2 regions of the Candidatus Pantoea symbiotica genome follow, and region 1 is predicted to be linked to the other one. Evidence: riboswitches for the same ligand, from Rfam matches in the RefSeq annotation. Region 1 holds a riboswitch; the other holds the start of a gene.
The links. Region 1 has a riboswitch for thiamine pyrophosphate ahead of ACXIZX_RS23570 (LuxE/PaaK family acyltransferase). Riboswitches for the same ligand answer to the same signal wherever they lie in the genome.
Positions count from the first base shown of each region.

Region 2: linked by a shared signal. The riboswitch ahead of thiC (phosphomethylpyrimidine synthase ThiC) and the one ahead of ACXIZX_RS23570 (LuxE/PaaK family acyltransferase) in region 1 are both predicted to bind thiamine pyrophosphate.

Region 1 covers NZ_JBSZHR010000003.1:623,218-627,428, reverse strand. The annotation lists gene ACXIZX_RS23590 (M24 family metallopeptidase) at 1-204, shown strand, start outside; gene ddpX (D-alanyl-D-alanine dipeptidase) at 220-780, shown strand; gene ACXIZX_RS23580 (NYN domain-containing protein) at 799-1,488, opposite strand; gene ACXIZX_RS23575 (DksA/TraR family C4-type zinc finger protein) at 1,825-2,091, opposite strand; TPP riboswitch at 2,204-2,331, shown strand; gene ACXIZX_RS23570 (LuxE/PaaK family acyltransferase) at 2,433-3,515, shown strand; gene ACXIZX_RS23565 (acyl-CoA reductase) at 3,512-4,211, shown strand, end outside.
Region 2 covers NZ_JBSZHR010000002.1:4,282,083-4,286,293, reverse strand. The annotation lists gene hemE (uroporphyrinogen decarboxylase) at 1-466, opposite strand, end outside; gene nudC (NAD(+) diphosphatase) at 506-1,279, opposite strand; gene rsd (sigma D regulator) at 1,368-1,874, shown strand; TPP riboswitch at 2,110-2,210, shown strand; gene thiC (phosphomethylpyrimidine synthase ThiC) at 2,301-4,211, shown strand, end outside.

The DNA.
Region 1 (4,211 bases):
CTTTATACTCGCACGCCACGACCGAGTGATTTTTCCTGCAGTTTTCACGCTAATGCGCAGTGGCTGCTGGAAGAGAATATGGTGTTCCACATGTATATTTCCGCGCAAGGCCTGGCGTTCAGCGAAACGGTGCGCGTTACGCCCGCTGGCGCAGAACGGCTGACAAATTTACCGCGTCAGTTATTATCATTGCCGGACCAGTAATGAACAGGATGTCTTATGACGCAGGACGTTGAACTGATTGATTTAGCCGTAACCTTTCCCGCTTTACGTTTCGATCTGAAATATGCCACGGCGGATAACATCGCGGGCTATGCCATTTACCAGGAGGCCAAAGCGTTGCTGCATCCGGCCGCCGCCGACGCACTGGCAAAAAGTATTGAGATCGCCCGGCTGGCGGGATTCAGTTTGTTGGTACTCGATGCCTATCGGCCGCAGCAAGCGCAGTGGCACTTGTGGGATGCCTGTCCGGATAAAGATTATGTGGTGCCGCCCGCGCAGGGATCGAATCACAGTCGCGGTGTGGCGATTGACCTGACGTTACTTGATGCACAAGGCCAGCCGCTGGATATGGGCACCGCCTTTGATGCGATGGAAGTGGAATCGCATCCCTATCATCCGAATGTCCCCGCCGAAGCACAACGTAATCGCCTGCTACTGAACGCAATTATGTTTGGCGGCGGCTTTGTCGCTATGCCAACCGAATGGTGGCACTTCGAGTTGCCTGACGCGAAAAATTATCCATTACTTGATGAGCGATTTGGCTGCGTTGCTCGTTGAATGATGTGGTTGTAATGCCTACCAATATTCGGGTTTAACCGCAGGTTTTTTATGCGTCGCAACCCGAACAGGAAACTGGCATGCATCAAGCTCTTCATTGGTGATCGTTCTGCGTATCCAGTGACTATGATTCTGCAGCGAACCCGGAACACCACGTACATTTCCCTGGCGGTGCGGTAAAATTATCCCGATGCGAACTTCGGGATAATCTTCGCGAATAGCCTTAAGTGCTGGCGTCATGTCGGTGTCAGCCGATACTAACACCAGCTGCGCGACCCTCTCTTCTGCTGGCAACTTCTGCTGTTTTGCAAACAAACGATACATGCTGATGGCAATATTCACGTCGGTTTCTTTTTCTTCAAGTTCCCAGATATCTACCTTATCCAGACGTGATGCGGGCACGTTTTTACTGATGAAACGCGGAGCCCGAGCGTGCTCAAGTCGATGACGTCCGGTGAAGATATTTATTCCGGTCGTTTTCAGCGCGCGAATATAAGTATCCTGAGCGTGTCGGGATTCAATACCGCGTGTGGCGAGGTGGGGAATAACCGAGGAGGTATAATAATTTACTGTTTCAATTATGGCAGTCGGATCCTGTACCCGGCATATATACGACAGCAGCAATGACAAGTTGAGCCATTTATAAGGCGTACCTGCAAGGAGTCCATAAAATACATTGTATCCATCAATAAATATTGCAGTACGCACTCTTATCCTTCCTTAAGATACGAAAAAACCGGCCTGAGCCGGTTTTTTCACCCTAACGGCCAGCGAACTGAATCGCTGCGTACAGGGTTGAGTTGTGTGGCTAACTTATCAGCATTACTGGCTAAACTCAAGTTGCTCAAGGTAAAAGCTAATCCATGAAGATTATAAGTTCAGGCGCTAATTTCGCTTCCAGTAGTAGTGCAGCAGTATTTATTGTTGAAAAGACTGGTTATATGCGAATGGTCTTACTTCAGGTTAACGGTATTTCTAATCAAAAGTATTTAGTACAGATAATATTTTAAAATGTCCATTAACCTGAATCGTTAATTTAGATAACTACCGCAACTGACTATCCTTACTTCCGCGGCGGTTATAACCACCGATCGCCGCCTGTTTTTTATCGATCTTGCTCTGGCAATTCACGCAGTAACGCACGCCAGCTAATGCCGCGCGACGCGCTTCCGGGATCGGTTCGCCGCACTCGTCGCAAAACTCGGCGCTTTCACCGTGGCCGAGATTCGCGCGCGCGCGGGCCACCGCGTCATCGACCGTGGCATCAATTTGTTTGTGCACTGCACCGTCTTCTGACCAACCGCCAGCCATACTTCACCTCCAAAAAAACAGATGCCCAAAGTATAAGACATGGCGTGATGAATGCCGGACAGGCCAGAATTTAACAAGGTTGACACATCATCGCGCGCCATCCTAGACTGCGGCTTGTTCCAAGGGGTGCTCTGTTAAGGGGCTGAGATTCTACCGGCTGGCGTGTATGCGCTGGCAACGTAGTGACCCTCCGAACCTGATCCGGCTAATACCGGCGTAGGGATGCGGAACCGCAGGGCGATATTGCGCCCTGATTCCCTCTTTGTGCTTTGTAGCGGACAGTTCGCGCTCTTCAGGCGGTGCCTGAGAGTCTCTGCGCAATTGCAAAGGTGGCGACGTACATGAACGAAACACACATCATTCAGGCTCTGCTGACATTCCTGCAGCGTGAAGAGTCTTCAGACGACGATTTCAACCAGTTGGCCCTCGAAATCTTCGCTTATCAGTTCGCACACAACCAACCTTATCGCCGCTTTGCCATCCAGCGCGGACGCACGCCGCTGACGGTGAAAAGCTGGCGCAACATTCCCGCCATCCCGATTAATGCCTTCAAAGATCTGACGCTCAGCTGCCGTCCCACCGACCAAATTGCCGAGATCTTCATGACCAGCGGCACCACCGGCACGGTAAAAGGGCGCAGCTACCATCCGACGCTGGACGTGTGGAAGAAATCGATGCTACTCAACTTCCGCCGTCGCTTTATGGCGGGCAGCGAACGCATGCGCATGGGCATTTTGTTCCCGGATAAAGTGGCGATGCCGAACTCGTCGCTGGCGACCTATCTCGATTTGGCGATGCAGGAGTGTGGCACGACAGACAGCGAAGTAATGGTGGGCGAGCATGGCCTCGATATCGATCGCCTGTTTAGTGCGCTCGAGCAGGCCGAAGCCAGCGGTGAACCTTATGCGCTGCTGGGTGCCAGCTACAGCTTCATGCCTCTGCTGGATGAAATGCAGCGCCAGCAACGCCGCTTCGCGCTGCCTGCCGGCAGTCGAATTCTCGATACCGGCGGTTTTAAAGGCCAGTCGCGCGAGATTGGCGCAGAGGAATTCTACGCTTCGCTCTCTCACGCCTTCGACATCCCGCGTTCACACTGCATCAACATGTACGGTATGACAGAAATCAGCACGCAGTTTTACGATGCGGGCAATGAGCGCTGCCCGCCGGTGAAATCCGGGCCGCACTGGATCCGCACGCGCGTGGTCAATCCGCTTACCGGCGATGATGTGCCGGACGGCGAGGTTGGCGTGCTGGTGCATCATGATTTGGCACATTTCAACTCGGTTTCCGCCTTGTTAACGGAAGACGCGGGCGTGATGGTGCCCGGCGGATTCCATCTTTTGGGACGCGCGAACGGCGCTGATGCCAAAGGCTGTTCACTGACCATGGAAGCGTTTCTCGCCAGCGCGCAGGCACCGCTGTGAAAGAAGTTGCCGGACATTTGCCGGGCCTTTCCGCTGACGAAGTGCAGTGGCACACGCTGAGCTTCAATCATCATGGCGAAAGCCTCGAAGTTAGCGTGCCGCAACTCAATGACCAGCAGATAACGGCGCTCGCAGCGCGCATCCGCACCAACGCCCGCGCTTATCTTCATCAGCTAAGCGTGGCGCAGATCATCGCCATCATTGATGAAGCGGTGGCGCGACTGCTCGATCGCGATCATCCACTGCGTATCAAAGCCGAAAAGCTGCTGCCTATCGTCACCGGTTACGACGCCGACATGGTGCGGCTTGGCCTCACCGGCTACCTGAAAACTTTCCGTCAGCCGCAGCTGAAGCGCTTTCTGGCGGAGGATTTCGCCGATCCGCAGATGCTCGACGATTTCCAGCCACGCCCCAAAGGCGGCTTCGCGCGTGCGTTTGGCCCGCAACTGTTGATGCATATCTGGGCGGGCAACGTGCCGGGCTTACCGCTGTGGAGTTTGATCTGTGGTCTGCTGGTCAAGGCGGGCACCATCGGCAAACTGCCGGGTAATGAGCCGCTGATGGCAAGCTGGTTCGCGCAGTTGCTGGCGGAAATCGACCCAAAACTCGGCGAGTGCATCGCGGTGGTGTGGTGGAAAGGCGGCGATGCGCAAACCGAGCCAACCTGGCTGCGCCAACCCGATGTGCTGGTGGCTT
Region 2 (4,211 bases), on a different contig from region 1:
CCATGTAGGTTGCCAGCGTCCACGGGCTACCGGAGAAACCGATCAGCGGCACTTCGCCTTTCAGGTTGTGACGAATGGTACGCACCGCGTTCATCACATAACCGAGTTCTTGCTCTGGATCCGGCACCGGCAGCTTATCGACATCCGCACGGCAGGTGATCGGATTGGAGAAACGTGGGCCTTCGCCGGTCTCAAAGTAGAGCCCAAGTCCCATCGCATCTGGAATGGTGAGGATATCGCTGAAGAGGATTGCCGCATCCAGCGCATAGCGACGCAGCGGTTGCAGCGTGACTTCACACGCCAGCTCAGCATTCTTACACAGCGACATAAAATCACCGGCTTCAGCGCGCGTGGCTTTGTACTCCGGCAAATAGCGCCCAGCTTGTCGCATCATCCATACCGGCGTGACATCAACCGGCTGACGTAACAGGGCGCGCAGATAACGATCGTTCTTCAGTTCACTCATAATGGGCTCTCTCATGCTAAGGCCGGCAGTGTAGCATTTTCACGCCGTGCTGGCGCGACACAGGGCAACGGTATCTTCAATCAGGCGACGCGCCACCGTGCCGGGCGGCGGTAACAGCGGCAGATCGTCATAGCGATACCAACCGGCATCCAGCAGCTCTTTACCGTCGTGTTGCAGATCGCCGCCATCATATTCCGCCATATACGCCATCATCAGAGAGTGCGGGAACGGCCACGGCTGCGAGGTAACGTAGCGCACGTTTTTCACCCGCACGTTACTCTCCTCCATCACTTCCCGCGCCACCGCTTGTTCTAGCGTTTCGCCCACTTCGACGAAGCCGGCCAGAACGGTATAGATGTTGTTGCGATGGCGCGCATGATTGGCAAGCAGGATCTCATCGCCACGGCGAATGGCCACGATGATGCACGGCGCAATTTGCGGGTAATAGCGCTCGCGGCAGTGATTGCACAAGCAGGCAAATTCGCGTTTGCTGATGTGCATCTCATGGCCGCAATAGCCGCACCAGCGATGCGAGCGGTAAAACTCTGCCAGCTGCACGCCACGTCCGGCGATTTGGAACAGGCCAACATCTTCATCAATCAATTGACGCACAGAGCCCATGCTGTCCGGGCGCGGCTCGCGTACCAGCCAGACATTCTCGCCCTGCCACTCGCCAATCAAAATGCCGTTGCTGCCGTTCAGGCCAAAATCGCTGGCTAAGCCATGCGGCAATTCACCCTGCGGCATCCAAAGTTTTTGCTCATGGCTGACAACCCACCAACCAGCGTCTAAGCTTGAGATCTCACGTTGCATCTTAATCGTTGTCCTTAGCGTCAAATCGCACGCTGAAATCCTAATATTAAGTGTGTAATAAACAACTATAACCTACCTGGAGCCCCATATGCTTAACCAGTTAGAGAACCTGACAGAGCGTGTAGGTGGCAGAAATGAATTGGTGGATTCATGGCTGCGCGCCCGTCGACAGCTGCTCGTCACTTACTACGAGCTTATTGGCATGAAGCCACAAAAAGATGCGTTAACTGCGCTGGATGAACAGGCGCTCGATGCGTTTTGTCACAACCTGGTGGATTACCTGTCTACCGGCCATTTCAGCGTGTATGAACACATCATTAGTGAGATGCAGGGTGATAGCCCATTAATCGTGGCCGCGCAGATTTATCCGGCACTTGAGGCGAATACCGATCGCATCATGCAGCTCTACGACACCCATCTGCAGCAAGCGATTAACGATGATAATTGCGTGGATTTTCAGACCGCGCTCTCTGAAGTCGGCGAGGTGCTGGAATCGCGCTTTACGCTGGAAGATAAGTTGGTGCAGCTCGCCTGGGACAACCAGCTGGCGCGCCCGCCGGTTGCCAACGACAGCGTCATCGCCCGCCCGGCTTAGCATCCCGAAGATGTAAAAAACTTGTTATTCAAGAAAAGCCCTCTTATGCTGAATGGGCTTTTTTTATTTCTTCTTTCAGAAGTATGAAGAGTAAGGTTTTGCGGTTTAAGCGTAGCGTGCGCAGCCAGTTTGCACTCGGACAGCGCGCAGGGACCGGAGCGTACACGTAGTACGTGACGGTCACGAGCACTGCCCAGGTGCAAAATGGCAAGCAAAGTAGCTTAAACCACAAAACACAACCTTGTCGGAGTGCCCTCCGGGGCTGAGACCGTTAATTCGGGATCCGCGGAACCTGATCAGGTTAGTACCTGCGAAGGGAACAAGAGTAGACATCATCAGCACGTTGCAAGCTGGCGCCCAGCATCGTCGCTGTTACTCCTTCCGAACTCTGGACAAGCAACTTCCAACCTTTACCGGAAACTTGCTATGTCTGCTAAAACTTCTCGTCGTGAACAACGCGCTCAGGCGCAAGAATTTATCGATTCTCTGCAGGGAACCGCTTTCCCCAACTCCAAACGTATCTGGATCACTGGCAGCCGCGCGGATATTCGCGTGCCGATGCGTGAGATACAGCTCAGCCCGATGCACATCGGCGGCAGCAAAGAACATCCGCAATATGAGCCGAATGAAGCGGTGCCGGTTTATGACACCGCCGGTGCTTATGGCGATCCTCAAGCCACTATTGATGTGCATCAGGGACTTGCAAGACTACGCGCCAACTGGATCGAAGATCGTGGCGACAGCGAAACCATCCACCAGCTAAGTTCCAGCTACACGCAGCAACGTCTGGCCGATGAAGGCTTGGATCACCTGCGTTTTGAGCATCTGCCACAACCGCGCCGCGCCAAAGCGGGTCGCCGGGTTACCCAGCTGCACTATGCACGTCAGGGCATCATCACGCAGGAGATGGAGTTTATTGCGCTGCGCGAAAACATGGGCCGCGAGCGTATTCGCGGTGAAGTGCTGCTACAGCAGCATCCGGGCCACAGCTTTGGCGCTAATCTGCCGGAAAATATCACCGCTGAATTTGTCCGCCAGGAAGTCGCCAGCGGCCGCGCCATCATCCCTTCTAACATCAACCATCCCGAATCCGAACCGATGATCATTGGCCGCAACTTTCTGGTGAAGGTAAATGCCAATATTGGTAACTCGGCGGTGAGTTCATCAATTGAAGAAGAAGTAGAGAAGCTGGTGTGGTCGACGCGCTGGGGCGCAGACACCGTGATGGACCTCTCAACCGGCCGCTACATTCATGAAACGCGCGAGTGGATTTTGCGAAACAGCCCGGTGCCAATTGGTACAGTGCCGATTTATCAGGCGCTGGAAAAGGTGAACGGCATTGCAGAAGATCTCAACTGGGAGATTTTCCGCGACACGCTGCTGGAGCAAGCGGAACAAGGTGTCGACTACTTCACCATTCACGCTGGCGTGCTACTGCGCTACGTGCCGATGACGGCCAAACGCCTGACCGGCATTGTGTCGCGCGGCGGCTCGATCATGGCGAAATGGTGCCTGTCACATCACACCGAAAGTTTCCTCTATCTGCACTTCCGCGAGATTTGTGAAATTTGTGCCGCCTACGATGTGGCACTGTCGCTCGGCGACGGCCTGCGTCCCGGCTCGATTCAGGATGCCAACGATGAGGCACAATTTGCCGAACTGCATACGCTGGGCGAACTGACTAAAATCGCCTGGGAATATGATGTGCAGGTGATGATTGAAGGTCCGGGCCATGTGCCGATGCAGATGATTCGTCGCAATATGACCGAACAGCTTGAGCATTGTCACGAAGCCCCGTTTTACACGCTTGGCCCGCTCACCACCGATATCGCGCCGGGCTACGACCATTTCACTTCTGGTATCGGCGCGGCCATGATTGGCTGGTTCGGCTGCGCCATGCTGTGCTACGTGACACCTAAAGAACACCTTGGTTTGCCGAATAAAGATGACGTGAAGCAGGGGCTGATCACCTACAAGATCGCCGCACACGCGGCGGATCTGGCGAAAGGTCATCCCGGTGCGCAGATCCGCGACAATGCGATGTCGAAAGCGCGTTTTGAATTTCGCTGGGAAGATCAGTTCAATCTGGCGCTCGATCCGCACACCGCACGCGCCTATCACGATGAAACTCTGCCGCAGGAATCGGGCAAAGTCGCGCACTTCTGTTCGATGTGCGGACCAAAATTCTGCTCAATGAAAATTACTCAGGAAGTGCGCGAGTTTGCCGCCCGCCAACAGGCTGAAGCTCAGCCGATAGAGATTGGTATGGCGCAAATGTCGGATGCCTTCCGCAATCGTGGCGGCGAGCTTTATCACGCTGCCGATACCCTTAAAGAG